2 regions of the Cellulosimicrobium sp. 4261 genome follow, and region 1 is predicted to be linked to the other one. Evidence: riboswitches for the same ligand, from Rfam matches in the RefSeq annotation. Region 1 holds a riboswitch; the other holds the start of a gene.
What was found. A riboswitch is a leader RNA that binds a small molecule or an ion and turns the genes downstream of it on or off. The one in region 1 is predicted to bind FMN.
Positions count from the first base shown of each region.

Region 2: another riboswitch for FMN. It lies ahead of ribD (bifunctional diaminohydroxyphosphoribosylaminopyrimidine deaminase/5-amino-6-(5-phosphoribosylamino)uracil reductase RibD); the one in region 1 lies ahead of pnuC (nicotinamide riboside transporter PnuC).

Region 1 covers NZ_JBEPOQ010000004.1:43,483-59,187, reverse strand. Annotated here, with positions in the region: gene ABIE39_RS06605 (MFS transporter) at 1-479, shown strand, start outside; gene ABIE39_RS06600 (DNA polymerase IV) at 374-1,855, opposite strand; gene ABIE39_RS06595 (glycosyl hydrolase family 18 protein) at 1,997-3,739, shown strand; gene ABIE39_RS06590 (phosphatase PAP2 family protein) at 3,882-4,577, opposite strand; gene ABIE39_RS06585 (phosphatase PAP2 family protein) at 4,577-5,275, opposite strand; gene ABIE39_RS06580 (RidA family protein) at 5,331-5,726, opposite strand; gene ABIE39_RS06575 (NUDIX hydrolase) at 5,918-6,415, shown strand; gene ABIE39_RS06570 (hypothetical protein) at 6,462-6,590, opposite strand; gene ABIE39_RS06565 (acetyl-CoA C-acyltransferase) at 6,783-8,015, opposite strand; gene ABIE39_RS06560 (acyl-CoA dehydrogenase family protein) at 8,131-9,372, opposite strand; gene pnuC (nicotinamide riboside transporter PnuC) at 9,536-10,246, opposite strand; FMN riboswitch at 10,397-10,520, opposite strand; gene ABIE39_RS06550 (TetR/AcrR family transcriptional regulator) at 10,628-11,386, opposite strand; gene ABIE39_RS06545 (MOSC domain-containing protein) at 11,471-11,932, shown strand; gene ABIE39_RS06540 (3' terminal RNA ribose 2'-O-methyltransferase Hen1) at 12,123-13,694, shown strand; gene ABIE39_RS06535 (polynucleotide kinase-phosphatase) at 13,691-15,705, shown strand, end outside.
Region 2 covers NZ_JBEPOQ010000002.1:306,497-322,201, forward strand. Annotated here, with positions in the region: gene ABIE39_RS03675 (DEAD/DEAH box helicase) at 200-2,101, shown strand; gene ABIE39_RS03680 (PH domain-containing protein) at 2,231-2,713, opposite strand; gene hisG (ATP phosphoribosyltransferase) at 2,760-3,614, opposite strand; gene ABIE39_RS03690 (phosphoribosyl-ATP diphosphatase) at 3,724-3,987, opposite strand; gene ribH (6,7-dimethyl-8-ribityllumazine synthase) at 4,075-4,542, opposite strand; gene ribB (3,4-dihydroxy-2-butanone-4-phosphate synthase) at 4,539-5,960, opposite strand; gene ABIE39_RS03705 (riboflavin synthase) at 5,957-6,580, opposite strand; gene ribD (bifunctional diaminohydroxyphosphoribosylaminopyrimidine deaminase/5-amino-6-(5-phosphoribosylamino)uracil reductase RibD) at 6,580-7,725, opposite strand; FMN riboswitch at 7,882-8,007, opposite strand; gene rpe (ribulose-phosphate 3-epimerase) at 8,286-8,954, opposite strand; gene ABIE39_RS03720 (GNAT family N-acetyltransferase) at 9,007-9,615, shown strand; gene ABIE39_RS03725 (HipA domain-containing protein) at 9,770-11,056, opposite strand; gene ABIE39_RS03730 (helix-turn-helix domain-containing protein) at 11,053-11,280, opposite strand; gene ABIE39_RS03735 (RsmB/NOP family class I SAM-dependent RNA methyltransferase) at 11,413-13,035, opposite strand; gene fmt (methionyl-tRNA formyltransferase) at 13,116-14,069, opposite strand; gene ABIE39_RS03745 (hypothetical protein) at 14,172-14,546, opposite strand; gene ABIE39_RS03750 (HAD family hydrolase) at 14,560-15,279, opposite strand; gene ABIE39_RS03755 (primosomal protein N' family DNA-binding protein) at 15,276-15,705, opposite strand, start outside.

The sequences.
Region 1 (15,705 bases):
TGGCGGTGGCGGGCGCTCTCTTCGGCGGCGCCTACACCGCCCTGAGCGGCGTGCTCATCGCGTGGGGCACCGTGCTGCGCCCGCACGCCGCCGGGCGCGCGACCGCGACCCTCTTCGTCGCGCTCACAGGCGGGCAGGCGGTCGGCGCGCTCGCGACGGGCGGGTTGAGCGACGTCGTCGGGCCGCAGGCCGCGTTCTGGGTGGGCGCGGCGTTCCTCCTCGTCGCGGCCGGGGTCGTCCCGCGGCTGCCCGACGGCCCGGGGCCAGGTCCGCAGCGCGCCGAGGGCCCGGCGTCGGGCAGGACCGGGACGGGGACGGCAGGCCCGGACGGTGCGCGGACGCGCACCGCGTGCAGGGGCGCAGCGGTCCCTGGCTACGCGTCGTCGTCCGCGGGCGAGGTGCGCACGGGCTCGCCGTCCGGGCCGAGCGGCTCGACGAGCGCGAGCTCCTCCGCCTCCGGGTCGACCCAGCGCTGGTAGCCCGGTCCGGTCCGCGCCGTCTCGAAGCGGACCGCGACGCGGCCGTCGTCGCCGACGCGCACGACCCACCCGCGCCCGTCGGCCGGGGTCGCGACGTCGAGGCCGGGCGCGAGAAGGGCGGCCGTCGCCCGGACGGGCCCCGGGGCGGACGGCGGTAGCACCTGCTCCGCACCGGTCGCCCCGGCGTCGGCTGGCTCAGCGGCCAGAGCCTCGACGCCCACCGCCTCAGCACCCACCGTCCCGGCAGCGACCGGACCAGCAGGGTCCTCCGGCGCGTCCGTGCCGAGCGGGAGCATGAGCTGCGCGTGCTCCGACAGCGCGTGGAACGCGACCCCGAGCAGACGGACGGGCTCGGTGACGTCCGCGAGGCGGAGCGCGCGGTGGGCCGCGTCGCGGAGGGCGCCCTCGTCGGTCGTCGGGCGGGACAGCGTGACCGAGCGGGTGAGGGTCGTGAACGACGCGAGGCGCACCTTGACCACGACGGTGCGCGCCGCGACGGCGTGCCGCTCGAGGCGGGCGAGCGCGGCGTCGACCACGGGATCGAGCGCCGCGGCGATCGCGGACCGGCCGTGGAGGTCGGTGTCGAACGTGTGCTCCGCGCCCGCGGACTTGCGCTCACGGACCGTGGAGACCGGGCGGTCGTCCCAGCCGCGCGCGATCCGGTAGAGGTTGGTGCCGCCCGCCTCGCCCGCGACGAGGAGCAGCGTGTCGAGCGGCTGACGGCGCAGGTCGGCGACCGTGCGCACCCCGAGCTCGTCGAGCCGCGCGGCCGACACCGGACCGACGCCCCACAGCGCCCGCACGGGCAGGTCGAGCAGGAACGGGTCCTCGTCGTCGGCCCCGACGACCCGGACGCCGCCCGGCTTCGCGGCCTCCGAGGCGAGCTTCGCGACGAGCTTGGACCGCCCGAGCCCGAGCGAGACGGGCAGGCCGCTCAGCTCGCGCGCCCGCTCGCGGATCCCCGTGGCGAGCGCCTCGAGGTCGGTCTCCGGCCCGACGGCCGCGGCGACGTCGGCGAACGCCTCGTCGATGCTCACGGGCTCGACGAGGTCCGTCACCTCGCGCAGCGCCGCCATGATGCGGGCCGAGTAGGCCGAGTACGCGGCGAACCGCGGCACGACGACGACCGTCGACGGCGGGCACAGCCGCCGCGCCTGCTCCATCGGCATCGCCGAGCGGGCGCCGTACTGCCGGGCCTCGTACGACGCCGTCGCGACGACGCTGCGCGGCCCCACGCCGCCGACGAGCACCGGGCGCCCGCGCAGCGACGGGCGCTGGTGCTGCTCGACCGCGGCGAAGAACGCGTCGGCGTCGAGGTGCGCGATCGTCGGACGGGCGCGCAGCACGGGGGCGTGCGGCGCACGGTCGAAGCTCACCGCCCTACTCTGCGCCCTGCCACCGACAGCGGTAACAGTTTCGTTCGGACCCTGGCGTGACGGGGACGCGCGCGGGTATCTTGCAGGAGACCGAACAAATCCCGGGATCCCCAGCCCGGGCCGAAGAGCAACGAGGCCTTCATGACCGATCGATCGACACCCAGCGCGGCTGCCCCCGGCCGCTCGCTCGCCAGGACCTCGCCAGCGCGCTCGCGCGTGGTCGCGGCCTCCGCCGTCGTCGGGGCGCTCGCCCTCACGGCCGCCACCTTCGCGTCGCCCGCCGCGGCGGCGCCCCAGCCCACGACGAAGCCGGCGGCCTCCGTCGCCGGGCCGTCGGACATCAACGGGTTCCGCAGCGTCGGCTACGTCATGGCCGACTCGCGCGTGACCCGCGACTTCCACGTGGCCGACCTCGTGCGCACCGGAGCGATCGAGGACCTCACCCACATCAACTACGCGTTCGGCAACGTCACGACCGACCTGGTGTGCGACATCGCCGACGTCCCCGGCGAGGGCGACCCCCTCAACGACTTCGTCGCGGAGGTCCCCGCCGCGGACTCCGTCGACGGCAAGGCCGACAAGCCCGGCCAGAAGCTCGCCGGCAACTTCAACCAGCTCAAGAAGCTCAAGGCCGTCAGTCCGGAGACGAAGATCCTCGTCTCCCTCGGCGGCTGGACCTGGTCGGACAACTTCTCCGAGGCGGCGTCCACGGCCGAGGGTCGTACGCGGCTCGTCGACTCCTGCCTGGACCTCTACATCGACGGCAACCTGCCGGTCGTCGACGGCAAGGGCGGCCCCGGCGTCGCGGCCGGCATCTTCGACGGCATCGACATCGACTGGGAGTGGCCGGTCACCGGCGGCGAGACGGCGAACGCCCGCCCGGAGGACAAGGAGAACTTCCTGCGCCTCATGGAGGAGTTCCGCGCCGAGCTCGACGCGCGCGGCGCGACGACCGGCCAGGACTACCTGCTCACGGCGTTCGCGCCCGCGGGCGGCTGGAACGCGGGGCAGGGCGGCTGGCTCGACCCGCGCCTGTTCGCGGTCGTGGACTTCCTCAACGTCCAGGGCTACGACTTCCACGGCGGCTGGGTCCCGGACAAGACGGGTCACCAGGGCAACCTGCACCCCGACGGCGCGGAGAACTGGGGCCTCGGCCTCGACGGCGCGCTCGGCATGTACGTCAAGGCGGGCGCGGACCCGTCGCAGGTCAACGCGGGCCTCGCGGCCTACGGCCACGGCTGGTACGGCGTGAAGGACGGCACGAAGGGCTGGCAGCCCGCCGCCGGGTACGTCGGCACCAAGACGTACGCCGAGCTGCGCTCGTTCGGCGGGAAGAAGTTCTTCGACCCGAAGATCGGCGCGAGCTGGCTGTACAACGGTGACCAGTGGTGGAGCTACGACGACCCGGCGTCCGTGACGGCGAAGGCCGAGTTCGTCGCGACGCAGGGCTACGGCGGCGCGATGTGGTGGGACCTCTCCGGTGACTACCGCAACGAGCTCGGCAACGCCCTGGGCTCGACGCTGCGCGCGGCGACCCCGGGCCCCGGCGTGGCCGAGGAGTGCGCGGTGCCCTGGTACGGCACGGGCGTCTACACCGGTGGTGAGGTCGTCTCGCACGAGGGCACGGAGTACAAGGCCCAGTGGTGGACCCGCAACCAGGAGCCGGGCGCGAGCAACGCCTGGAAGAAGATCGGCCCCTGCGGCACCGCGCCCGAGGTCGAGGCGGCGGTCTGCGCCCCGGCCTGGTCGCGCGAGGCCGTCTACACCGGCGGGCAGACCGTGTCCCGTGCGGGCGTGAACTACACGGCCCAGTGGTGGACGAAGGGCGAGCTCCCCGGTTCCGTGACGTGGGGCTCGTGGAACCCGGTGGGTCTGTGCGCCTGATCTGACGGCTGGTCCGGGTGCCGCGCGCGCCCGGACCGCCCCCGCACGACGACGGCGGGCCCGGTCTTCGGACCGGGCCCGCCGTCGTCGTGGTCGGGGAGCGTTTCGTGGATCCGGCGCCGGGAGCGCTACCCCCAGGGTCTCAGCGCTTCGAGCGCAGGTCCCGGCGCAGGTAGTGCCACGCGAGGACGCAGCACACGATGCCGTTGAGGAGTCCCACGACGACGTCCGCGGGTCCGTGGGCGCCGCGGTAGAGCCGCGAGAGGCCGACGCCGAGAGGCACGAGGCAGCACAGCACCGTCACGACGACGCGCAGGACCGGGTTCGTGATGCGCTGCGCGAGCAGGGCGAGCGTCAAATAGAACGCCGCCGATGCGCCCGTGTGCCCGGAGGGGAAGCTGGACGTCGGGGGCGCCTCGTCGAGCCGCGAGACGTCGGGCCGCTCGCGCCCCACGACGATCGACGACGTGAGGAAGATCAGCGCCTGCAGCGCGACGGCGAGCGCGGGCACGAGGGCGAACCACCACTGCCGGGTGCGCCACCACACGAGCGCGACGGTGAGCAGCGTGCCGCCGATGATGAACTCGGTCGTGCCGATGAGGGAGAGCACGTCGGTGACGGTGTCCCAGAACGGCGTGCGCCGTTGCTCGAACCACCGGTTGACCGCGACCTCGCCCGGCAGGTCGCCGAGCGGCCCGGTGACGAGGAAGCCCGTCGCGACGATGACCACCCACAGCACCGCTCCCGGGAGGAACGCCCGCAGGCCGACGTCGCGCAGCACCTCCTTCGCCGTGGGGCGGGTCGTGTCGAGCTCGTAGCGGTGCACGAAGGGATGCATCAGACCTCGTTCCTGGGAGTGTCACCGGAGGGACGGCCGGACCGCGCGGCGGTCCACCCGTGGAAGCCGACGGCGGACGCCCCCGCGACCGCGCCGCCGAAGAGGATCCCGCCGACGACGTCGGACGGGTAGTGCGCGCCGAGCAGCACGCGGTCGGCCGCGGTGACGAGGGCGAGCGCCGTCGCGCCGCCGACCACCGCGACGCGGCCACGCCGCCCGAGCAGCGGCCAGACGAGCACGCTGAGCGTCACCCCGACCGCCGCCGCGTTCATCGCGTGACCCGAGGGGAAGCTCGCGCCCGGCACGGTCGACACGGCGTCCTCGAGGACGGGCCGCGCGCGGCCGACGACCTCCTTCGCGCCGAGCCCGAGGGCCCACGCGCCCCAGATGGTCCCGGCCGCCCAGGCCGCACGCGGCCCCAGGCCGTGGCGCCGCCACGCCCAGACGCACACGCCCATCGCGGCGAGGTTCATCCACCGTGCGGCGAGCGCCTCCTGCCCGACGAGGAGCGCGCGCTCGAGCGCAGGGCGCTCGCCGGCGAACCGGGTCGCCGCGGCGACGGCGGCGCGGTCCGCGTCCACGACGACCCCCGACTCCGCGCGCACGAGCCAGGCGAGCGCGAGCACGGGGAGCGAGGCCGCGACCCCGTACGCCGCGGCCCGCCACAGGGCGCGGTACGGGGTCCGGTCGGCTGGCACCCCCGGACAGTAGCGGCACCCCCGTGACGTCGCGCGCGGGAGCGGGTGCCTCGCGTCAGGCGGGGAGCGCCGCGACCGCCTCGATCTCGACGAGCGCGCCCGGCCGCGCGATCCCGACCCGCAGGACGGTCACGGCGGCGGGGTGCGGACCCCAGACCTCGCCGACGGCGGCGAAGCCCTCCATGAGGTCGGCCTCGGGGTCGAGGTAGACGGCGAGCCGCGCGACGTCCTCCGGCCCGGCGCCTGCCTCGGCCAGCACGGCGAGGACGTTGCGCAGCGCCTGCGCCGTCTGGGCCGCGATGCCGCCCTCGACGATCGCGCCGTCCGCGTCGGTGCCGTTCTGTCCGCCGACGTAGAGCGTGCGACCGGTCTCGACGATCGTGCCCTGCGAGAACGCCGGGTTGCGGTGCAGCCCGGCAGGATTGAGGTGCGTGACGCTCGGCGTGGTCATGGTCGTTCCCTCCTGCGGTCCCGGTCCTGGTGCTGCCGACGCTACGCCGTGCCTCCGACAGACCCCGACAGACCCCCGACATGCCCCCGAAGGTCCCCGACAGGCCCCCGGCACGCCCCCGAGACGCCCCCGGCGGGTGGTCCGCGCGGCTCCGACGGGCCGGTCCGGCGTCGGCTGTGTAGGAAGGAGGGGTGAAGCAGTCAGCAGGGCTCGTGCTCTACCGGTTCCGTGACGACGTCGTCGAGGTGCTCCTCGGGCACATGGGGGGCCCGCTGTGGGCGGGCAAGGACGCGGGCGGGTGGACGATCCCCAAGGGCGAGGTGGAGCCGGGGGAGGACGAGCACGCGGCGGCGCTGCGCGAGTTCGCCGAGGAGCTCGGCGTCCCGGCCCCCGCGGCGGAGGCGCCCGACCTCGACCTCGGCACCGTGCGCCAGCGTGCCGGCAAGCTCGTCGCGGCGTGGGCGCGAGAGGCGGACCTCGACGTCACCGCGATCTCCAGCAACACGTTCGCGCTCGAGTGGCCGCCGCGCTCGGGACGGATGCAGGAGTTCCCCGAGCTCGACCGGGCCGGCTGGTTCGCGCTCGCGCGGGCTCGCGGGCTCGTCGTCGCGGGCCAGGTCCCGCTGCTGGACCGGCTGGAGGAGCTGCTCGCGCGCGAGCCGGCGCAGAGCACGACGACCGAGGGATGACGAGAGCCCGGGACCGCGCGGCCCCGGGCCCGTCGAGCGGGAGGCGTCAGCCGAGCAGGTAGGGCGCCGCGGCGAAGCCTGCGGCGAGCCCGACGAGCGCGACGGCGACGGCGGACAGGTGCGAGCGGCGCGCACGGCTCGCGGTACGGCGGGCTGCGTCGGTCACGGTGGTCATGACGGTCCTCTCATGGGGGGCGGTTCCAGGGAGAGGGACCACGTCAGACGCGATCCATGACGCGAAACCCGGCCGTCGTGGCGCGATCTGCGTCACACCGCGGCCGCCGAAACGCGCCAACCCTGGTGCAGCATCGTGCACCAGGGTTGGTCGGCTCGCGCGGCGGAGCCCCGACGGGGCCCGCCCGGAGGGTCAGGCGCGCAGGACGAGCGCGTCCCCCTGGCCGCCGCCGCCGCACAGCGCCGCCGCGCCGACGCCGCCCCCGCGGCGACGGAGCGCGAGCGCGAGGTGCAGCGCGAGCCGAGCGCCCGACGCGCCGACCGGGTGGCCGAGCGCGATGGCGCCGCCGTCGGCGTTGACGACGTCCGCGTCGATGCCGAGGTCCGCGACCGACTGCAGCGCGACGGCGGCGAACGCCTCGTTGATCTCCACGAGGTCGAGGTCCGCCGCGGCGATCCCCTCGCGCTTCACGGCGGCCTCGACGGCCCGCGCCGGCTGGGAGTGCAGCGAGTTGTCGGGCCCCGCGACCTGGCCGGCCGCACCGATCTCGGCGAGCCACGGCAGACCGTTGCGCTTCGCGAAGGCGCGGCTCGCGACGACGACCGCCGCCGCGCCGTCGGACAGGGGCGAGCTCGACCCGGCGGTGATGGTCCCGTCCCGCACGAAGGCCGGGCGCAGGCGCTCCAGGGCCTCGAGCGTCGTGTCGGCGCGCACGCCCTCGTCGTGCTCGACGACGACCGGCTCGCCCCGCCGCTGCGGCACCTCGACGGGGGCGATCTCCTCGGCGAGCCGCCCGGCGTCGCGCGCCGCGGCGGCCCGCTGGTGCGAGCGCAGCGCGAACGCGTCCTGCTCGGGGCGGCCGATGCCGCGCGTCGCGCAGCCGCGGTCGGTGAGCTCGCCCATGACCTCGCCGCTGAACGGGTCGTTCAGGCCGTCGTGCGTGAGCGAGTCGGCCATCGTCACGTCCCCGAACGCGAACCCGGAGCGCGACCCGACGACGAGGTGCGGCGCGTTCGTCATGGACTCCTGGCCGCCCGCGACGACGACGCTCGCCTCGCCCGTACGGACCAGCCGGGCCGCGTCGATGATCGCGGTGAGGCCCGAGAGGCACAGCTTGTTGATCGTCACGGTGGGCACGTCCCAGCCGAGGCCCGCGAGGATCGCGGCCTGGCGCGCGGGGCCCTGCTTGGCGCCCGCCTGCACGACCTGCCCGACGATCACCGTGTCGACCTGCTCCGGCGCGACGCCCGAGGCTGCGAGCGCGCCGCGGATCGCGTGCGCGCCGAGCTCGGCCGCCGAGAGCGAGGCGAGCGCGCCGCGGAAGCGCGCGAAGGGGGTGCGCGCGCCGTGCAGGAGGACCGGGGTGACCTCGTCCTCGGGGGTGACGGCGGCGGCGTCGGGCAGGGGTCTGGCGTCGGTGCTCATGGGACTCCGATCCGGGGAGGGCGAGGAGACGGGGCGAACAGGAAGGAGCCCCGGCGCCGCGAGGAGGGGCGAGCGGCGCCGGGGAGCGGAGGGAGGGCGTGCGCCCTCGGGACCGTCAGACGAACGCGGAGACGCCCGTGATGTCGCGCCCGACGATGAGCGCCTGGACCGACTCGGTGCCCTCGTAGGTGTGCAGGGCCTCGATGTCGGCGAAGTGCCGCGCGACGCGGTTCTGGAGCAGGATCCCGTTGCCGCCGAGCAGGTCGCGCGCGCTCGCCGCGACCTCGCGCGCCCCGCGGGTGCACGTGTACTTCGCGAGCGACGCCTGCGGGCCGGTGAGCGTCCCCGCCTCGTCGAGCCGCGTCATCTGCGCGACGAGGAGCTGCAGCTGCGTGATCGTCGAGAGCATCCGGGTGAGGCGCTCCTGCACCATCTGGTTCGCGGCGAGCGGGCGCCCGAACTGGACGCGCTGCTTCGCGTACGCGACCGCGGCCTCGTAGCACGCGACCGCGTGCCCGACGGCGGCCCACGCCACCCCGAGGCGCGTCGCGAAGAGCACGCGCGAGGTGTCCTTGAACGACCGCGCGCCCGGCAGGGCGTTCTCGGCGGGGACGAACACGTCGTCGAGCACGACGTGCGCCTGCCAGATCGCGCGGAGCGACACCTTGCCTGTGATGGTCGTGCCCGTGTAGCCCGGGGTGTCCTGCGGCACGACGAACCCGTGGACCTGACCATCGCCGTCGTCGCCGACGAGGCGCGCCCACACGACCGTGATGTGGCCCGACGACCCGTTGCCGATCCACTTCTTCTCGCCGTTCAGCACGTAGCCCTCGACGCCGTCGCGCGTCTCCTTGCGCGCCGTCGTCTCGAGCGAGACGGAGTCCGAGCCGTGGGTGGGCTCGGTGAGCGCGAACGCACCGAGGATCTCCCCGCGCGCCATCGGCTCGGCGTACTTCGCCCGCTGCTCGTCGGAGCCGAGCATCTGGATGCTGCGCAGCGCGAGACCGCCCTGGACGCCGCAGATCGTCGCGACGGAGCCGTCGCCGCGCGACATCTCCATGGCGGCGAGGCCTGCCGCGAGCTGGCTCACGTGCGGACGACCGTCGACGTCGACACCGTCGCGCAGCAGGTCGAGCTCGCCCATGCGCTTGACGAGGTCGAACGGGACCTCGGCACGCTCCCAGTAGTCGTCGATGACGGGCAGCACCTCGTCCTGGACGAACTGCCGGACGCGCTGCAGGTGGGCGCGGTCCTCCTCGGTCGCGTCGGCGAACGCGCCGGCGTAGTCGAGGTCGAGCGGGGTCGCGAGGTCGTAGGTGGGCTCGGTGACGCCGGGCATGATCGGGGTGGTGGGCATCGGTGCTCCCCTGGGAGGGCGGCTGCGGTCGGTCGACCGTCCTCGACGCGGTTGCCCGGGGTGCAGGCCCGGCGTCGGCGGCGGTCCCTCCCATAGTGCAGCGATACCCCGTCTCAGTCAATCGAGACGGGGTATCGAGGTGGCTGGTCAGGGAGGTCGCGGGTCAGGCGGGCGCGCCCGCCGCTGCCGCGTCCGCCTCGGCTGCGGCGGCCGCGCGGCGGTTGACGCGCCACCACACGAAGAACCCGACGAGCGTGAACGCGCCGTAGAACACGTACATGAACGCGGACGCGTAGAAGCCGGCCGAGATCAGCAGGGGCACGCCCACGATGTCCACGGCGACCCAGACGAGCCAGAACTCGACCCAGCCCTTCGCCATGCCGTACGTCGCGAGCAGCGAGCCCATGAAGATCCACGCGTCGGCCCAGACGGGCTCGTACGACTCGAGCGCGCGGAACACGGGGGTCAGCAGCGCCGTGCCGCCCACGAGCGCGACGACGAGGAACGCGCGCTGGCGCCACGACGCCCAGCGCGGCACGACGGCGACGCCGTGGCTGTCCGCGTCGGCGTCGCCGAGCCGCGCCTGGGTCTTGCGCCACTGCACCCACCCGTACACCGAGACCACGACGAACATGACCTGGCGACCGGCCTGGCCGAGCAGGTTGACGGGGTTGGGCGTCGCGAACACCGCGCCGAGGAACACCGTGAGCAGCAGCAGGTTGCCGACGATGCCCACCGGCCACGCCCACACCTTGCGCCGCATGCCGCCCAGCGCCGACGCCAGGCCGAACCCGTTGCCCACGATCTCGCGCCACAGCAGGTGCTGGCCGCCGATCGTCAGCTGCGCGTCGAACAGCGCGTGGATCAGGTCCATCGGATGTCCTCGTCCTCCCGGGCACGAGCGCTCCGGGGTGAGGGCGGGCGGCGGGGCCGGGCGACGAGGGCCCGACGGCGTCGCTCACCACGGCGAGACCGCGCCCCGTCGCGCGGGCTCGCGAGAGCCCGGCCGAGGACGGCCGCGCCGCACGTGCTTCCTCCCATCCGGACTGTCACCGTCGGTCCTGGAGTTCCACCAGGTCAACCGCGCGTGGGCGCGGGTCGCGGACTGTCACCGCCGGCTCGGAATTGCACCGACCCCGGAGCACGTTCGTGCGTACTGCGTTCTGCAACCGCCGATGCTACTCGCGCATTCCCCGGGCACGGGACTCGCACCGCACCGTCCCACGGACTGGAAGGCGGGGCGGGGCGGGAGGGGTCAGGCCAGGGCGTCGCGGACGGCGCGCGCGACGTCGTCCGCGACGTCCTGCGCGTCCGCGTCCGCGTCCACCACGGTCACGACGACGCGGCGCGCCGCGGGCACGCCGTCCCCGCTGCGCTCCTGGGCGGCGCCGTCCGGCGCGGCGTACCGGCCGACGGCGGCGCGGCGCAGGTCCGCGAACGCCTCCTCGAGCTGGGGGCGCAGGTCCTGCTCGGGGGAGCGCAGCCACCGGCGCAGGAGCGCGTTGTGCACCGCGACGACGGACGCCGCGAACGCGATGGACGCCGTCGAGCGACGCTCGTCCGGCGGGAGCGCGTCGCGCAGGTACGCCGTGAACGCGCGCTCGTAGCGGTGGGTCGTGACGAGCTCGCGGTCGCGCAGGGCGGGCACCTGCTGGAGGAGCTGCCAGCGGGCCAGGGAGGTCTCGCGCTGCCCGACGTGGTGGTCGAACACCAGCCGCGCCGCGCGGCACACCTCGAGGTACGGGTCGACCGTCGGGTCGGGCGTGAGGTGACCTTCGGCGTCGGGCACGGGCCGCGTCGCGGCGAGCATGACGACGACCTCGTCGAGCAGGAGCTCGTGGTCCGCGAAGACCACGTCCTCCTTGGACCCGTAACGGCGGAAGAAGGTGGCGCGGCTGACCTGGGCGGCGTCGGCGATCTCCTCGACGGTCGTCTGCTCGTAGCCCTTGCGGGTGAAGAGCTCGATCGCTGCGTCGACGGCCTGGGCATGGGTGCGGCTGCGGACGTCGGTCATGCACCGGACGGTACACCGGTACCCGGCGCTCGCCCGGCCCGGGGGCGGTGGCCCGGCGGCGGCGCCGGGTGCGAGGCTGGTGCCATGCCGGACCAGCCCCGCGTGCACGCGATCCACGTCGCGAAGGCCCGTCGGCTGCCGACGCGGGTCGTCGCGTCGGTCGAGGCCGAGGAGGGCAGGGGCCTCGTCGGCGACCGGTACCACGGGTCGAAGCACCGGCACGTGACGATCCAGACGCTCACCGACCTCGCGGCCGCCTCCGCGGACCTCGGGCACGAGATCGACCCCGGTCTCACGCGGCGCAATGTCACGCTCACCCACGGCGACCTGCCCACGAAGCCCGGCTCGTTCCTGCGGATCGGGGACGTCGAGCTCCAGGTGCTGCGGATCGCCGCGCCGTGCCGGCTGCTCGACGACTGGATCGCGCCCGGCGCGATGCGCGCGATGCACGCGCGGGGCGGCGTCGTGTGCCGTCTGCTGTCGTCCGGCACGGTCCGGGCCGGCGACGTCGTGGTGTGGGACGAGGCGGCCGCCGGCGGGGCGTGAGCCCCGGGGCGGCCTCCGGTCCGACGGTGGCCGGGCGCGTGCCGTGGCAGCGGCGCCCGTGCTTCGACGGTAGACCCGGGATGGCCCCCGCGTCGACGGCCGGGGCGGGTGAGACGACGGCCGTCCACAGGCCCGGAGGTCGTCCACAAACCCGGTGCCGTGTGCCCCGCCGGGTGGCACTATGGCGGCCATGCTCGTGACCCTCGCCGCGACGGCGTCCCCCGGGACGCTCGACGACGCCACCGACCTCGGCTACCTGCTGCACAAGCACCCGGACCGGGCGCAGGTGTTCGACCTTCCCGTCGGCCGCGCGCACGTCTTCTACCCCGAGGCGACGGCGGAGCGGTGCGAGGCCGCGCTCTTGCTCGAGGTCGACCCGGTGGGGATCGTGCGGAACAAGCGGTTCGGCGGCGGCGACGCGTTCGCGCTCGCGCAGTACGTGAACGACCGCCCGTACGCCGCGTCGTCGATGGTCGCGGTCGCGCTCGGCAAGGTGTTCGCGACGGCGATGAGCGGCCGGTGCGACGCACGACCGGCGCTCGCGGACGCCCCGATCCCGCTCGACGTGCACCTGCCGTCCCTCCCGTGCCGCGGCGGTGCGGACCTCGCGCGCCGGCTGTTCGAGCCGCTGGGCTGGAGCGTCACGGCGACGGCGGAGCCGCTCGACCCGACGGTGCTGGCGTGGGGCGCGTCGCGCTACGTCGACCTGCGCCTGCGCGGCACCCGTCGGCTCGCGGACGCGCTCGCGCAGCTCTACGTGCTGCTGCCCGTGCTCGACGACGCGAAGCACTACTGGGTCTCGACCGACGAGGTGGACAAGCTCGTGCGCGCGGGCGGCGGCTGGCTCGCGGACCACCCGGAGCGTGCGCAGATCCTGCGCCGCTACCTCGCGCACCAGCGCCGCTACGTCGAGGACGCCACCGCGCGTCTCGCCGCGCTCGACGGGGACGTCCCCGAGGAGGACGCCGCACCCGCCGCCGGCACGCCGGCCGGCGCCGTCGCGTCGTCCGACGTCGGCCCGCAGGGCGCCCCGACGCGGGCCGGCGCCGTCACGGCGGGCGACGCCGAGGGTACGCCGGAGCCGCCGCTCGCGCGGCAGCGGGCCGACGCGGTGCTCGCCGCCCTGCACGACGCCGGGGCGCGGACCGTCGTCGACCTCGGGTGCGGCGAAGGCGCGCTCCTGCGCCGCCTCGCCGCGGACCGGACCTTCACGCGCGTGCTCGGGACCGACGTGTCGGCGCGCGAGCTCGAGCGGGCGGCGGCGCGCCTGCGCCTGCACGAGGCGAGCGACGCGGAGCGCGAGCGGGTGCGGCTCGTGCAGTCGTCGCTCACGTACGTCGACGACCGGGTGGCGGGGTTCGACGCCGCGGTGCTCATGGAGGTCGTGGAGCACGTCGACCCGTCGCGCCTCGACGCGCTCACGGCCGCGGTGCTGGGCCACGCCCGGCCGCGGACCGTCGTCGTGACGACGCCGAACGCCGAGTACAACGTCCACTACCCGAACCTGCTGGACGGGCCCGGGCGCGCGCTCGTGCGCCATCCCGACCACCGGTTCGAGTGGACGCGCGCGGAGCTGCGCGCGTGGGCGGACGCCGCGGGGGAGCGCTACGGGTACGCGGTCGAGCTGCGCGACGTCGGCCCCCTCGCCCCCGACGTCGGGGCGCCCACCCAGATGGCGGTGCTGACCCTCGTCGGGGACGCGGCGTCGCCCGACGCCGCGCGGGCCCCGGCCGCGGCACGGACCACGGAGGAGACCCGATGACCGGGCAGGCGACCGAGAGCGCGAGCCCGACCACGGGCGCGACGCCGACCCCGGCCCCGACCACAACCTCGACCCCGACCCCGACGCGCGAGCTGCGGGTGCCCGCGTCCAGCCTCGTGGTGCTCGTCGGCGTGTCCGGCTCGGGGAAGTCGACCTTCGCGCGCGAGCACTTCGGGCCGTACGAGACGGTGTCGTCGGACGTGTGCCGCGGGCTCGTGTCGAACGACGAGAACGACCAGGCGGCCACGCGGGCGGCGTTCGAGGTCCTGGAGACCATCGTGTCCAAGCGGCTGGAGGCGAACCTGCTCACCGTCGTCGACGCGACGAACGTGCAGCGCGAGGCCCGCGTGTCGCTCGTCGCGCTCGCCCGCGCGCACGACGTCCTGCCCGTCGCGATCGTCCTCGACGTGCCGGAGAAGGTGGCCGTGGAGCGGAACGCGGCGCGGGCGGACCGCGGGTTCGGCGCGCACGTCGTGAAGCGCCAGCGCGCGGCGCTGCGGTCGTCGCTGAAGAGCCTCCAGCGCGAGGGCTTCCGCACCGTGCACGTGCTGCGCGGGGCGGACGAGGTGGCGGCGGCGCGCATCGTGCGCACGCCCCTGCTCACCGACCGTCGCGACGAGCATGGTCCGTTCGACGCGATCGGCGACGTGCACGGCTGCCTCGACGAGCTGGTGACGCTGCTCGGGGCGCTCGGCTACGCCGTCGTGCGCGACGACGCCGGCCGGCCCGTCGACGCCGCGCACCCCGAGGGCCGGCGCGCGATCTTCCTCGGCGACCTCGTCGACCGCGGGCCCGACTCCCCGGGGGTGCTGCGGCTCGCGATGGGCATGGTCCGTGCGGGGCACGCGCTCGCGGTGCCGGGCAACCACGAGCACAAGCTCGTGCGGGCGCTCGGCGGGCGCGACGTCACGGTCTCCCACGGCCTCGAGACGACGCTCGCGCAGCTCGCCGAGGAGCCGGAGGAGTTCCGGCGCGAGGTCGAGTCGTACTGCCGCGAGCTCGTGTCCCACCTCGTGCTCGACGACGGCCGCCTCGTGGTCGCGCACGCCGGGCTGAAGGAGTCCTACCAGGGCCGCGCGTCGGGCCGCGTGCGCAGCTTCGCGCTGTACGGCGACACGACCGGCGAGACCGACGAGTTCGGCCTGCCCGTGCGCTACCCGTGGGCCGACGACTACCGCGGCCGCGCCACGGTCCTCTACGGGCACACGCCCACCCCCGAGGCCGAGTGGGTCAACAACACGATGTGCCTCGACACCGGGTGCGTCTTCGGCGGGAAGCTGTCCGCCCTGCGCTACCCGGAGAAGGAGGTCGTGCAGGTGCCGGCCGCACGCGAGTACTACGCGCCGGCGCGCCCCTTCCTGCCCGACGGCGCGGCCGGCCACGGAGCGCCCGCGCGCGCGGACGACCTGCTGAGCGTCACGGACGTGCTCGGCCGCCGCGGCGTCGAGACGGCGACGCACGGGCGCGTGACCGTGAGCGAGGAGCAGGCGGCGGGGGCGCTCGAGGTGATGAGCCGGTTCGCCGTGGACCCGCGCCTGCTGCTCCACCTGCCGCCGACGATGAGCCCGGTCGCGACCTCGACGCTGCCCGGCCTGCTCGAGCACCCGGACGGCGCGTTCGCCGCGTACGCGCGCGACGGCGTCGACCGCGTGGTGTGCGAGGAGAAGCACATGGGGTCGCGCGCCGTCCTGCTCGTCGCGCGCGACTCGGGGCCGGGTGGCTCCCGCGTCGTCGCCGAGCGGTTCGGGATCGAGGCGCCCGGTGCCGTCCACACCCGCACCGGGCGGTCGTTCCTCGACGGCTCGACGACGGAGCTCCTCCTCGCGCGGGTCGCCGCGGCCCTGGAGGCGGCCGGGACGTGGGACGCGCTCGGTGCCGACTGGGTCCTGCTCGACGCCGAGGTGCTGCCGTGGTCGCTCAAGGCCGACCAGCTCCTGCGCGACCAGTACGCGAGCGTCGGCGCGGCCGCGCGAGCCGTCATGCCCGCGGCGCTCGGGGCCCTCGCCGCGGC
Region 2 (15,705 bases), on a different contig from region 1:
CCCGCACGCTCCGGTACGATGGGTGCACCTCTGGAGTTCGTCGCTCGTCCCGCGTGTGTCCGTGAGAGTGGCCGATCCCCCCTGATCTCCCCGATCGTGGTGGTGGCCGGCCTGGTGTGTTCGGGAGTGCGACCTGCGAGAACCGACCCGGTGACCGCACGCCACTCCACACCCCGAGACGAACGGTCCTCACCCTTTCATGACTGCTGACGTCGTCGTGCCCGCGCACGCCCTCGACCACTCCACCGACACCTCCCCCGCCGTCGCGGAGCAGACCGCTCCCGCCGGCCCCGTGTTCTCCGACCTCGGCCTGCCGGCTCCCCTCGAGCGCGCCGTCGCCGACCTCGGGTTCGTCACCCCGTCCGCGATCCAGGCCGAGGCCATCCCCGCGCTCCTCTCGGGCCGCGACATCACCGGCGTCGCACAGACCGGCACCGGCAAGACCGCCGCGTTCGGCCTCCCGCTGCTCGCCGCGATCGACCCCACGCTGCGGCGCGTGCAGGCCGTCGTCCTCACCCCGACGCGCGAGCTCGCGATGCAGGTCGCCGACGCCGTCGAGTCGTTCGCCGCGCACCTGCCGAAGGTCGACGTCGTCGCCGTGTACGGCGGCTCGCCCTACCAGCCGCAGCAGCGGGCGCTCGCGGCCGGCGCGCAGGTCGTCGTCGGCACGCCCGGGCGCGTCATCGACCACATCGAGCGCGGCACCCTCGTGCTCGACGACGTGCGGTTCCTCGTGCTCGACGAGGCCGACGAGATGCTGCGCATGGGCTTCGCGGAGGACGTCGACACGATCTTCTCCCGCGCGCCGCGCGAGCGTCAGGTCGCGCTGTTCTCCGCGACGATGCCCGCCCCGATCCGTCGCGTCGCGAACGAGCACCTCACCGACCCGGTCGAGATCGCCGTCGCGCGCCAGTCCTCCACGGTGACGAGCGTGCGCCAGACGTACGCCGTCGTGCCGTTCCGCCACAAGACCGGCTCCCTCGTGCGCGTCCTGGCCACGTCCGACGCCGAGGCCGCGATCGTGTTCACCCGCACGCGCGGCGCCGCGGAGGAGGTCGGGTCCGCGCTCGTCGAGCGCGGCATCTCCGCCGCGACCATCTCCGGCGACGTCGCGCAGAAGGAGCGCGAGCGGATCGTGGAGCGCCTGCGCTCCGGTGCGCTCGACGTCCTCGTCGCGACCGACGTCGCCGCGCGCGGCCTCGACGTCGACCGCATCGGCCTCGTCGTGAACTTCGACCTGCCGGGCGAGCCCGAGGCGTACGTGCACCGCATCGGCCGCACCGGGCGCGCGGGCCGCACCGGCGAAGCCCTGAGCTTCGTCACCCCGCACGAGCGCGGGCGCCTGCGCGCGATCGAGCGCACGACCCGCACCCCGCTGCAGGAGATCGAGATCCCCTCCCCCGCGGACGTGTCCGCGCACAAGGTGCGGGCCCTGCTCGGGCAGGTCCCCGCCCGCCAGGAGGCGGGCCGCCTGTCGATGTACGCCGACATGGTGCGCACCTTCCTCGCCGAGCACGACGTCGACCCCGTCGACCTCGCCGCGGCCATGGCGGCGCTCGCGGTCGGTGACGACGGCCCTCGTGCCCGCGAGGAGCAGGAGCGGTTCGAGGCCGAGCGTGCTGCGGCGCGCGAGCAGGCGAAGACGCGTCGCACGGAGCGCACGGGTGAGCGCCCGTCGCGCGGCGACCGTGCGTCGGGCCGGCGCGAGGGCGACGGGACGCGCGGCATCCGCCGCGACGCCGTCGGGACGCGCTACCGCCTGTCGGTCGGCCACAAGGACGGCGTGATGCCCGGCGGCATCGTGGGCGCGCTGACGAACGAGGCGGGCCTGGCCGGGTCGGACGTCGGCAAGATCGACATCTTCCCGTCGTTCTCGCTGGTGGACATCACCGCACCGCTCGACGCGGTCACCATGGACCGCATCTCGCGGGCCCGGGTCGCGGGCAAGGCGCTGCGCATCCGTCTCGACGAGGGCGCGCCCGCGTCCCGCGGCCCGCGGGCCGGCCACGGGCCGTCGGGTCGTCGTGACGAGCGTCGTGACCGCTTCGACCGTGCCGACGACCGGGGCGAGCGCAAGCCGCGCCACCGCGCCGCGTTCTGACCCGCACCTGCCGGCGGTAGACCCGCCCGCGCACGACGACGGCCCCCGGATCTCCACGATCCGGGGGCCGTCGTCGTCGGTGCGGGGGTGCCCGAGGCGGGCACGGGAGCCGCGCGCCTGCGGCGGTCCTTACTCGCGGGCCTCGCCGTGCGCCTGGACCAGGGCGGCGAGGCGACGCGACTCCGCCTCGCCGCGGGCGCCGTCGGCCCGTTGGATGCCCATGACGGCGAGCGTCGACCCGTCCGCGAGGTCGAGGCGCACCCAGGCGTCGCCCGAGCCGAACCGCACCGACACGATCTGCGGCCACGCGAGGCGGCGCGTGTAGATGACGTTGCGCACCCGCAGGCCCTCGCGCGTCGGGACCGCGTGCACGCCGCCCAGGCGCCACAGCAGCCACGCCGCGAACAGCGCGAACGCCGCGATCGACAGCCGGTTCACCCACGACGTGCCGAGCGGCCCCGTCGCGGACAGCCCCACCACGACGCACCCGCCGACGACGACCACGCCCGTCGCCCACGCCGACACCAGGCCGAACCTCGGCCGGAACGTGCGGTACGGGTCGTCGTCGCGGTCGCCCGGCAGGCCGGGGTCGGGGAACGGGTCGGTGCTCATGCCGCCACCGTCTCACACCCTCCGGCGGCCCACCGGGGACCAGGGCTCAGAGGCGCGAGGCGTGGATCCGGGTCACGAGGATCGCGCGCGCCCCGACGTCGTACAGGGCGTCCATGACCTGGTTCGTGCGGTCGCGGCGCACCATCGCGCGCACCGCCGCCCAGTCCCGGTCGTGCAGCGGGGACACCGTGGGCGACTCCAGGCCCGGCGTGATCGCGACCGCACGGTCCACGAGCGACACCGGCACGTCGTAGTCCATGAGGACGTACTCGTGCGCCGTCAGCACACCCTGCAGACGACGGGACAGCACCTCCACCCCCGCCGGGACGTCCTCCTCCGCAACCTTGCGCGGCCGGATCAGCACCGCCTCCGACACCAGGATCGGGTCGCCGAACACCTCCAGGCCCGCGCCCCGCAGCGTCGTACCCGTCGACACCACGTCCGCGACGACGTCCGCCACCCCGAGCTGCACCGCCGACTCGACCGCACCGTCCAGGTGCACCACCGTCGCGTCCACCCCGTGCGCCCGCAGGTGCCCCTCCACGAGGACCTCGTACGACGTCGCGACCCGCAGCCCCTGCACCTGCTCCAACGACGTGATCGTCCCCGCCGGAGCCGCGTACCGGAACGTCGACCCCCCGAACCCGAGCTGCATGTGCTCCACCGCGTCCGCGCCCGAGTCCAGCAGCAGGTCCCGCCCCGTCACCCCGACGTCGACCGTGCCCGACCCCACGTACACCGCGATGTCGCGCGGGCGCAGGAAGAAGAACTCGGCGTCGTTGTCCGGGTCCGCCAGCACCAGCTCGCGCGGGTCACGACGCTGGCGGTACCCCGCCTCGCGCAGCATCTCGACGGCGGGCTCGGACAGGGACCCCTTGTTGGGGACGGCGATACGCAGCATGACAGGACCTTCGTTCAGGGGATCGGGCAGGAAGAGGGGAACAGCAGGGACGAGCGAGGGGCGAGCGGCGCTCGCGGCCGGGAGCGGGGACGCTCACCGGCGCGGCCGCTCACAGATGCTCGTACACGTCCTGCAGGCTCAGACCCTTCGCCAGCATGAGGACCTGCAGGTGGTAGAGGAGCTGGGAGATCTCCTCCGCCGTCTTCACGTCGCCCTCGTACTCGGCGGCCATCCACACCTCGGCGGCCTCCTCGACCACCTTCTTCCCGATCGCGTGCACGCCGGCGTCCAGCTCCGCGACCGTGCCGGAACCGGCAGGTCGCGTCGTGGCCTTCTCGGACAGCTCCGCGAACAGGGACTCGAACGTCTTCACGCGCTCCAGGGTATCCGCCACCCGGACCCGGCCGGGGCGTGTCCGCCCAGCGGGCACACCCCGACCGTTCGCGTCACAGGTCACAGGTCACAGGTCGCGCAACGCCACGACCGTCGCGACCGCCGCCTCCGCCGCCTCCGCACCCTTGTCCTCGCGCGACCCCTCCAGACCCGCCCGGTCCAGCGCCTGCTGCTCGTCGTCGCACGTCAGCACACCGAACCCCACCGGCACGCCCGTGCGCACGCTCACGTCCGTCAGACCCGACGTCGCCGCCTGGCACACGTACTCGAAGTGCGGCGTCCCCCCACGGATCACCACCCCCAGCGCCACCACCGCGTCCGCACCGTGCTCCACCGCACGCGCCGCCGCCACCGGCAGCTCGAACGACCCCGGCACCCGCACCACGCTCACGTGCGACACGTTCGCTGCCGCCAACGCCCGGCGCGCCCCCGCCAGCAACCCGTCCATCACCTCCGTGTGCCAGCTCGCCGCGACCACCGTCACCCGCAGCCCCGACCCGTCCACGCTCAACCTCGGCGCACCCGCCCCGCTCATCCCTCGTCCTCCTTCGTCTCCTCGGCACCGGACCCGTCGCCCGGCCCTCCCACGGCAGTCCCGTCCGGGACCGCCACCGTGTCCAGCAGATGACCCATCGCCACCTTCTTCGTCACCAGGTACGCCCGGTTGTGCTCCCCGTGACCCACCTCGATCCGCTCCGCACCCACCACCTCGATGCCCGACGCCACCAGACCCGTCACCTTCGCCGGGTTGTTCGTCAGCAACCGCACCCGCGACAACCCCAGGTCCGCCAGGATCGCCGCCGCCGCCCCGTACTCCCGCCGGTCCACCGGCCACCCCAGCTCCAGGTTCGCCTGCACCGTGTCCAGACCCGCGTCCTGCAGCTCGTACGCACCGATCTTCGCCAGCAACCCGATGCCGCGCCCCTCGTGCCCCCGCAGGTACACCACCGCACCGCCCTCCGCCGCGACCCGCACCATCGCGGCCTCCAGCTGCGGACCGCAGTCGCACCGCAACGACCCGAACGCGTCCCCCGTCAAGCACTCCGAGTGCACCCGCACCACCGGCACCCCCTCCGGCCCGACGGCGCTCGCGGCCTGCGCGCCCGCGTCACCACGGTCCGACGCGCGAGCCGGACCCACCGCGGGAACCAGCGCCACGTGCTCCGCCCCCGTGCGCAGGTCCCGATACCCCACCACCCGGAACCGGCCGTGCGCCGTCGGGAGCTCTGCCGAGGCGGTGCGGTGCACCCGCCGCGCCAACGCCTCTCGATCCGGCACCTCCGCGGCCACCGCAGGCGCCGGGTCGTGCACCCGCCGCCACGCCACCAGGTCCGCGATCGTGATGAGCACCAACCCGTCACGCTCCGCCAGCGCCGCCGCGTCCCCCAGACGCATCATCGTCCCGTCGTCGTGCACCAGCTCCGCGATCCCGCCGACCTCGCCCATCCCCGCCAGGCGCACCAGGTCCACCGCCGCCTCCGTGTGCCCCGCACGGTGCAGCACACCCCCCGGCACCGCCCGCAACGGCAGCACGTGCCCCGGCCGGATCAGGTCCACCGGACCCGACGCCGGGTCCGCGAGCACCCGCAACGTCCGCGCCCGGTCCTCCGCCGAGATCCCTGTCGTCACCCCCGTCGCCGCGTCCACCGTCACCGTGTACGCCGTGCGCCGCGGGTCCTGGCTGTGCGGCACCATCAACGGCAGCTCCAACGCGTCCGCCCGCGCCGCCGGCATCGGCGCACACAGGTACCCCGACGAGTGCCGGATCGTCCACGCCACCCACTCCGCCGACACCCCCTGCGCCGCGAACACCACGTCCGCCTCGTTCTCCCGGTCCGGCGAGTCCGCCACCAGCACCGGACGCCCCGCCCGGATCGCCGCCAGCGCCTCCTCCACCGACCCCAGCCGCACGCCCTCCGGCACGGCGGCGCTCGCGGACCCCGCGCCCGTCACGACGCGCTCCCGGGGACCACGCCCGACACGAGCAGCCGCTCGACGTACTTCGCCAGCACGTCGACCTCCAGGTTCACGCGGTCCCCCGGGACCAGGCCCCGGAGGACCGTCGCCTCGAGAGTCGTCGGGATGAGGGATACGCCGAACGTGTCGTCGTCCACGTGCGTCACCGTCAACGACACCCCGCTCACCGCGATCGAACCCTTCTCCGCCACGTACCGGGTCAGACCCGCAGGGGCGGAGAACACCAGGTCGTCCCAGCGCTCCCCCGGCGCGCGGCTCACGAGCGCGCCCACACCGTCCACGTGCCCCTGCACCACGTGACCACCCAGCCGCGCGTCCGCCCGGACGGCCCGCTCCAGGTTCACCGGCGACCCCGCGACGAGGTCACCCAGCGCCGTGCGCCGCAGCGACTCCGGCATGACGTCCGCCGTGAACGACCCGTCGCCCCCGAGGCTCGTGACCGTCAGGCACACCCCGTTCACCGCGATCGAGTCGCCCAGGCCTGCGTCCGACACGGCCAGCGGCCCCTCGACCGTCAGCACCGCGTCCTCCCCCTCGCCGCCCGGGAACCCGATACCCCGGACCCTCCCGATCTCCTCCACGATCCCCGTGAACATCAACCCACCCGTCCTTCCACGCTCTTCCTGGACACCACCAGCGCGTCGTCCCCGACGCGCCTCACCTCCACCGTGCGGAACCGGTGCGCGTCGGCGATCGTCGCCACGCCCAGCCCGTCCACCGCCCGTCGACCGCTCCCCAGCAGCACCGGGGCCACGTACGCGTGCAGCTCGTCCACCGCACCCGCGGCCAGGAACGCCGTCGCCAGCGTCGGACCGCCCTCCACCAGCACGTGCCGCACCTCCCGCTCCGCGAGCCTCTCCAGCACCTCACCGACGTCCCGCGTCAGCACGTGCACCAGCTCGCCGCCCGCCGCGCGCACCCGCGCCGTCGGCGGGATCCCCCGCAGCCCGACCACCACCCGCATCGGCTGGTGCTCCGCCAGACGCACGGCGCTCACGGGGTTCTGCGCTGCGGTGCGCGAGGAGTCGTGGGTGCGGACCCGCGCGGTGAGCGCCGGGTCGTCGGCCAGGAGCGTGCCCGTGCCGACGACGATCGCGTCGACCTCCGCGCGCACGCGGTGGGCGTGCTCGCGCGCCGCGGGCCCGGTGATCCACCGGCTCGTCCCGTCCTCGGCGGCGACGTAGCCGTCGAGCGTCGTGGCCGTCTTGAGCGTCACGTACGGCGTGCCGCGCCGGACGGCCGTGAGCCACACGCGCAGGAGCTCCTCACCCTCTGCGGCGCGCAGGCCGCGCACGACGCGCACCCCTGCGGCACGCAGCCGGTGCGCGCCGCCCGTGGCGACGGGGTTCGGGTCGTCGACGGCGAGCACGACCTCCGCCACGCCCGCCGCGACGAGCGCGTCGGCGCACGGGCCGGTACGACCGGTGTGGGCGCACGGCTCGAGCGTGACGACCGCCGTCGCGCCCGTGACGTCGACGCCGCGCGCCCGTGCGTCGGCGAGTGCCGCTGCCTCCGCGTGCGGCGTCCCTGCGCCCCGGTGCCACCCCTCGGCGAGCACGGGCCGCGGGTGCGGGTCGAGCGAGCCGGGGGGCGCGCCCTCAGCCACGGGTGCGCCGGCCGGTGGGCCCAGCAGGACGCACCCGACGCGGGGGTTCGGCCCGTGCGCCGGTCCTCGGGCAGCCAGCGCGAGCGCGCGCGCCATCGCGGCGTCGATCGTCAGGGTGCGGGGGTGCTCGCCCATCGTCCTCCTCCCGGGCACGGGCGCTCCGGGGTGAGGGCGGGCGGCGGGTCGAGCCACGAAGGCCCGACGGCGTCGCTCACCACGGCGAGGCCGCCACCTCGCGACGGGTGCACCGACGGGTCGCCGGAGCACCACGCGCCGAGGCGTGGCCGCGCCGCACGTGCTTCCTCCCATCCGGACTTTCACCGTCGGTCCTGGAGTTCCACCAGGTCAACCGCGCGTGGGCGCGGGTCGCGGACTGTCACCGCCGGCTCGGAATTGCACCGACCCCGGAGCACGTTCGTGCGTACTGCGTTCTGCAACCGCCGATGGTACTCCGGTATCCCCTGCGACAGGGAGGTCGGTGGTCCGTCGAGACGTCTGCGGCCCGAGGCGAGGGCGGCTTTCCCGACAGGTGAGCTCTCCCGAGCCGCGGGTCTCCCCGCGTCGACGCCCGGTCTTCGGTGCTGGTTGGTGAGTCTCACGCGGTCGGTGGGTGGAGGGATATGCGCTTGGCACACTATTTTTTCGGAGACAGAGAAGGGGCTCTCCCCGCGGAGAGCCCCTTCCTCGCTCCCGGATCAGTGGGCGTGCGCCGACGACTCCGCCAGCTCGCGCAGCGCCTGGATCTCCGCCGGCACGTTCTCTGCCCCGTACACCGCCGACCCGGCGACGAAGACGTTCGCCCCCGCGTCCGCAGCCCGCTCGATCGTCGTGCGCGACACTCCCCCGTCGACCTGGATCCACACGTCGAGGCCCGACTCGCTCACGGCCTCGCGCGCCCGCCGGATCTTGGGCAGCGTCCCCTCGATGAAGGACTGCCCGCCGAAGCCCGGCTCGACCGTCATGACGAGGATCATGTCCACCTCGGTCAGCAGGTCCAGGAAGGGCTCCACGGGCGTGGCAGGGCGCAGCGCGACCCCCGCGCGGGCTCCCAGGCGCCGGAGCTCGCGAGCGAGCCGCACAGGGGCAGCAGCGGCCTCGGCGTGGAACGTGACCGACGCCGCGCCCGCCTCCGCGTACGACGGCGCCCAGCGGTCCGGGTCCTCGATCATGAGGTGCGCGTCGATGGGGACGGGCGACACCTGCGCCAGGCGCTCGAACACCGGCAGCCCGAGCGTCAGGTTCGGCACGAAGTGGTTGTCCATGACGTCGACGTGCGCGTAGTCCGCCGTGGCGATCGCGTTCAGGTCGCGCTCGAGGTTCGCGAAGTCGGCGGACAGGATGCTCGGTGCGATGAGGGCTGCCATGCGCCCCAGCCTAGGGGCGCGGGCCGGCGCCCGGCGCTCGTACCCTCGTCGCGTGAGCGACCTCCCCTCCCCCGCCCCCGGTCCGATCCCCGCCGCGTTCCCCCTCGCGCCCGACCGACCCGTGCCCGTGCCCGCCGTGACGGTCCGCCCGGCGACGGTGCACGACCTGCCCCGCGTCGCCGAGATCGCCGCCCCGTTCGTCCGCGACACGTGCGTGACGTTCGAGGAGGAGGTCTGGGACGTCCCGGCGTGGCACCGCAAGCTCGACGACGTCGCTGCGCGCGGCCTGCCGTTCCTCGTCGCCGAGGTGGAGGGTCCGGCCGAACCGGGCTCCCCGCGCGGCACCGTCGTCGCGGGCTACGCGTACGCGTCCGCCTGGCGCCCCAAGCCCGCCTACCGGCACACCGCCGAGGACACGATCTACCTCGACCCGGCCCACGCCGGGCGCGGCGTCGGCACGGCGCTGCTCGCCGCGCTCCTGGAGGCGCTGGCCGCCGCGGGGGTCCGGCAGGTCGTCTCCGTCGTCGCCGACGTCCCCGAGGCCGCCGGGTCGCTCCCGCTGCACCGCCGCTTCGGCTTCGTCGAGGCGGGTGGCCTGACCGCCGTCGGGTTCAAGCACGGCCGCTGGGTCGACACGATCCTGCTCCAGCGCTCGCTCTGATCATGTCGACGCCGCTGCGCGACGACCGGCCCAGGTGCCCGTCGTCGCGCAGCGGCCGACCAGGCGGTCCTGGTGGGTGGAGCGGGCGGTCCTGGTGGGTGGGGGGCACGCGGACCCGCCACGACCACCTGCTCGGCGCGAGAGGAGGCCGTGCTCAGGCGACCAAGCCGCGGCGGAGGTCGGCGGTGCGCCGCTCGACCGTGCGCCAGGCGTGCCGGCTCACGCCGGGGTGGGCGTCGCGGTCGATGTCCGCGAGCGCCGCGAGGAGTCCGTCGAGGGTCTGGGCGACGACGCGCTGGGCGCGTCGGCGGGGCAGCCCCCAGGTGGCGCCCTCGGTGACGAGGTGGTCGGTGGTGAGTCGGTCCATGTCGCGTTCGCCGGCGACGTCCATGGCGAAGACGCGGGAGGCGTGGTCGTGGTGGAGGTGCATGGCGATGTCGTAGGCGGGGGCGAGGCGGACGGTGCCGTCGGCGTGGCGCAGGACGGAGATGTTCTTGGCGTGGGCGTCGGTGTTGCCGAGGGCGAGGTTGAGGGTGGTGAGGGCGAGGAGGGGGTCGGGGCGGGTGCCGTCGTCGCGCAGGGTGCGGGCGATGGCGGCGAGGGAGGGGAAGCGGCGGCCGTGCTGGAACTTGCGTTCGGGGTCGCGGGTGTTGATGCCGAGGGCCTGGGCGGCGTCCTCCTGGTGGAGGCGTGCGGTGCCGGTGGGTTCGTCGGGGTCGGGGACGCGGTCGTAGCGGGTGACGACGATGGCGCGTTCGCCGTCGAACTCGGTGACGTGGGCGTCGACGGTGGTGAGGCCGATGCGGCGGGCGAGGTCGAGGGCGGCTGCTTCGGTGTTGACGAGGTCGGCGGTGGGTGAGTCGGCGGGGCGGGCGACCTTGAGGATGTGGGTGGTGGGTGCGGAGCCGTGGGGTCGGGCCCAGCCGTGCTCGTCGTGGAGGAGGGTGATCTTGGGTTCCATGCCGGGCAGGGAGCTGGTGAGGTGCTCGCTGCGGCCTTCTCCCCCGCTGCGTGCGACGGCGGCGTGCAGGAGTCGTGCGACGGCGGCGTCGTCGAGGTGTTCGGGGGTGCCGGGTGCGGGGTGGGCGTGGCCGTCGGGGGCGAGGAGGACGGCGCCTGCGGTGTCGTGGCCGTAGTGGACGAGGAAGGCGAGGGCGTCGTCGGGGTCGATGCCGGCGTCGATGGCCATGGCGTCGCGGGTGCGGCCCTCGGGGAGGAGTCCGTCGAGCCAGGCGGCGACGCGGGCGGGGTGGGGCGGGGCTTCGTCGGGCGGGGTGATGGGCAGGAGGTGGGACAGGACCCGGGCGTCGTGCCCCCAGCGGTCGAGGGCCTCGGTGGTCCAGGTGAGGCTGACGCGGGGGGTGCCGTCGGTGGTGCGGGTGCTGGTGGGTGCGAGGGTCGCGACGGGGGTGCCGTAGAGCCAGGCGGTGACGGTGGTCATCGGCGTTCCTGGAGTCGCAGGTCGACGTCGAGGGTGTCGAGGAGCTCGAAGAGTCGTTGGACCCAGAGGTTCTCGACGCCGTTCTCGAGCTCGGAGAGGTATTGGCGGGTGATGCCGAGCTCGTCGGCGACCTGGGCCTGGGTGAGCCCGCGGGCGCGGCGGACGCGGCTGAGGTAGGCGCCGAGGTCGCGGGGGCTGCGGGGGGTGGTCCAGGTGTCGGTCATGCTCGCTCTCCTGCCGTCGGGTGCGCTGCCATGCTGCCCGCGTCAGGATTCCCTGGCACGCAGCGCTGTCAGGTTACTCCGACACCCCGGCGTTGTCGAGATATGCCGACACCTCGACCGGTGGCGCGGCGCTCATGCCGTGCGGCGGAGCAGCGTCAGATGCATGGCGTCGGTGCCGTGGACGTGCGGCCAGAGCTGGACGTCCTGACGATCCCCGAGCTCGACGTCGTCGCGCACCTCGGGGCGCACGACGTCGCGCACGACGGCCGGGGCGTCGAGGACCTCGACGTCGTCGCGGCGGCGCAGCACGTCGGCGACGACGACCTGGGTCTCGGCGAGGTGGGGCGAGCACGTGACGTACCCGACCACTCCCCCGGGCCGGACGGCGTCGAGCGCGGAGTCGAGGAGCTCGCGCTGGAGCCCGGTGAGGGTCGCGAGGTCCGCCGGGGTGCGGCGCCACCGGGACTCGGGCCGGCGCCGCAGGGCACCGAGGCCCGTGCAGGGGGCGTCGAGGAGAACGCGGTCGTACGCGCCCGGCTCGTCCTGCCCGACGGCGCGCCCGTCGCCCGTGCGCACGGCCTCCACGGCGTCGGCGGGGACGGCGGCGAGCGCCTTCTCCACGAGGCGCGCCCGGTGCGGCTGGACCTCGTTGGCGACGAGGCGTGCCCCACGCTCGGCCGCGAGCGCCGCGAGGAGCGCGGCCTTGCCGCCGGGGCCGGCGCACAGGTCGAGCCAGCGCGCGTCGTCGCCGACGGAGCCGGGCTGCGGTCCGGTGAGCGGTGCGGCGGCGAGCGCGAGCGCGACGAGCTGGCTGCCCTCGTCCTGGACGCCGGCGCGGCCGTCGCGCACGGCGCCGAACGCGGCGGGGTCGCCGCCGTCGAGGGTCAGCGCGGTGGGTGCCCAGCGGGCGGGGGTGACGCGGTCGTCGCCGTCGGAGAGCTCGTGGGGGTCGGCGAGGCCGGGGCGGGCGACGAGCGTGACGCGGGGGGCGTCGTTGTCGGCGGCGAGGAGGGCGTCGAGCTCGTCCACGGGGCGCCCGTTGCCGGCGAGGGCGTCACGCAGGGCGCGGGCGATCCACACGGGGTGGCTCTGGGTGGCCGCGAGCGCCGCGAGGGGGTCGGGGGCGTCGTCGGCGAGGGTGGTGAGCCAGTCGTCGAGGGGGGTGCGGGCGACGCGGCGCAGGACGGCGTTGACGAGCTGGGCGCTGCCGGCGCCGGTGCGTTCGCGGGCGAGGCCGACGGTCTCGGAGACGGCGGCGTGCTGCGGGACGCGCATGGCGAGGAGCTGGTGGGTGCCGAGGCGCAGGACGTCGAGCACGGGCGGGTCGAGGCGGCCGAGGGGGCGGTCGAGGCAGTGCGCGAGGATCGCGTCGTAGCGGCCGCGCAGGCGCAGGGTGCCGTAGGCGAGCTCGGTGGCGAAGCCGGCGTCACGTCCGCGGATGCCGCGCTCGCGCAGCAGGGGTGGCAGGACGAGGTTGGCGTAGGCGTCGGAACCGTCGACCTGGCGCAGGACGTCGTACGCGACGCCCCGTGCGGGGTCGGTGCCCTTGCGGCGCTGGGAGGGTGCCGCAGAGCTGCGGTGGGCCTCCCCGCGGGAGCGGGCGGCGCCGCGCTGGCGGCCGCGGGCGTCACGGCGGGCGTCGTCCCCGCCGCCGGACGCGGCCCCCGCCCCTGCCTCAGGGCGCGCCTTCGAACGCGCGTTCGAGCGCTCGCCGCCCCGTGGCTCGGCACCGTTCGAACGCGTGTTCGACGCCACGTCGTCCCGACGTTCCGGACGCCCGCTCCCGTTCGAACGTGCGTTCGATCCGCGCGGGGACCGATCGCGGCGCTCGGCGCTCATCGGGCGGTCTCCGCACCGAGGACCGTGGTGTCGTCGAGCCGGGCGCCACGCGCCCAGTCGGCGGCGGGCATGTGCCTCTTGCCCACCGGCGCCACCTCCCCGAGCTGGACGGCGTGGGTCGCGGTCCCGACGAGCACCTCCTTCTTGCCCGCACGCACCTGCCCGGGAGCGAGGTCGACGACGTCGCGGCGCGGGGTGACGGGGCCGAGCCCCAGGCGCGCGGGCGTGCCGTCGGCGCCGGGCAGGGTCGTCCACGCCCCGGGGGCCGGGGTGCAGCCGCGCACCAGGCGGTCGACCGCGAGCGCCGGGTGGTCCCAGCGGACCTCGGCGTCCGCGGTCGTCAGCTTGGCGGCGTGCGAGACGCCGTCGGCGGGCTGGGGCTGGGGGCGCAGGGTGCCGTCCTCGAGGGCGTCGAGGGTGGCGACGAGGAGGTCCGCACCGGAGACGGCGAGGCGGCCCAGGAGGTCGCCCGCGGTGTCCCGGGGGCGGATGGTCTCGGTCGTGGTGCCGAGCGTGGGGCCGGAGTCCAGTCCCTCCTCGATGAGGAACGTCGTCGCCCCGGTCACCTCGTCGCCCGCGATGATCGCGCGCTGCACGGGCGCCGCGCCGCGCCAGGCGGGCAGGACGGAGAAGTGCAGGTTGACCCACCCGTGCCGCGGCACGGCGAGCACGTCGGGGCGCAGGATCTCCCCGTACGCGACGACGGGCGCCACGTCGACGTCGAGCGCGGCGAGGCGCGCGAGGAACTCCTCGCCGCGGGGCCGGTCCGTGAGGACGGGGATCCCCGCCTCCTCGGCACGCACGCGGACGGGGCTGGGGGTCAGGCGCCGTCCGCGGCCCGACGGCGCGTCGGCGCGCGTGAGCACGGCGACCACCTCGTGGCGGGAGTCGAGGAGGGCGTCGAGGGACGGGACCGCGGTATCCGGGGTCCCCGCGAACAGCAGGCGCATGGGCCCGATTCTAGGTGGCCGGGCAGCGCGGCCGACCCGGGAGCGGCCCGGTGCACGGGTCGGGCGCCCGGTGTGCGCAGGCGACCGGTCCAGGCGCGGGCGTCAGCTCGCCAGCGTGGCGACCGGCGGGAACGCGGGGTACGTCTCGTCGTCCACGGGGGCCAACTCCAGGCAGCTGGGCCGGTCACCGTCCACGAACAGCAGCAGGAGGAAGCGCTCCGTGCCCGCCTCCAGCACGACGCGCGGGCCCTGCGCGGGGACGGGACCGGCGTCGTCGCCGAGGTCGATCGTCGGGCAGGACCCGCACGCGCACGTGCCGTGCACCCGCACGGCGTCGACCTGGGCGAGCCACCGCCGTCGGTCGGCCGCGTCCTGGTCGGGCGCGACGGCCTCGTCGCGGCACCCGTGACGGAGCATCCAGACGAGGACGTCGCGCTCCGGGGCCGTGAGCGCGCGCGGCACCCCGGCACCCGTCACGACGCGGCGCCCATCACGACCCCGAGCCCTCGGGGCCGACCGGCACGCCCAGGTCGCGCAGCGCGGCGCGCAGGCCGACCGTGCCGTCGAAGAGGTGGGTGCGCAGCCCGAGACGCGCGGCGGCCTCGACGTTGGCCGGGCTGTCGTCGGTGAACAACGTCCGGACCGGGTCGAGACCGAACCGCTCGACCGCGAGCGCGAAGATCGCCGGGTCGGGCTTGGCCAGGCCCTCGCGCCCCGAGACCAGCACGTCCTCCATGAGGGCCGTGGCGGGCGCGGCCGGCGCGGCGTGGGAGAAGAGCTCCGCGGACCAGTTCGTCAGGCCGTACAGCCGCAGGCCCAGGTCACGCAGCTCGCGCACGAGCTCCTCGGAGCCCTCGACCGGGCCGGTGAGCGTCGCGGGGAACCGCTCGACGTACCGGTCGAGCAGCGCGACGTGGTGCGGGTGGGTCGCCGCCACGCGGTCGCGCGCGTCCTGCCACGTCGCGCCCGCGTCCCGCTCGTGGTTGAGCACCCGGAAGTCCACGTCGGCGAAGAACGCGTCCACGTCGCGGCGGTCGACGCCGTCGTACGCGCCGTACGGGTCCCAGCCCACCAGGACGTTGCCGAAGTCGTACAGCACGGCGTCGATCTCGCGGGCGGCGGGTGCCGGGTCCCGGTCGGGGTTCGCGTCCGCGGACGCCTCGACGAGGGGGGCGACGGTCGGGGCGTCGGGCGCGGGGCGGTGCGTCACAGGATCTCCTTCGGGTCGAGCTCCACCCGCACGCTACCCGGCTCGCGCCGCGCGGACCGGACCGCGACGGACGCGCCGAGCTCGCGCGCCAGCAGCCGGCCGTCGCGCACCGGGACCCGCACCACCGCCCGCACGGGCGGGGCGTCGACCAGCCCGGGCGCCGCGCCGTCCGCCCCGTCGGCACCCCGCCCGCGAGGCGACGCCGCCACCTCGACCGGACCGAGCACGGTCTCCGGGCCTGCGAGCCCCACCCGGCCCAGCACCGCCGCCACGGCGGGACGGTCGCCCGTCACCGCCGCCACCCGGACCGCCGGCGGCAGCGACAGCTCGACCCGCTCGTCCAGCTCACGGTCCGCGAGGAGCGCCGGGTCCCAGCGCACGAGCGCGTTCGTCGGCGCGGGCGCGGCGTCGCCCACGAGCAGCACC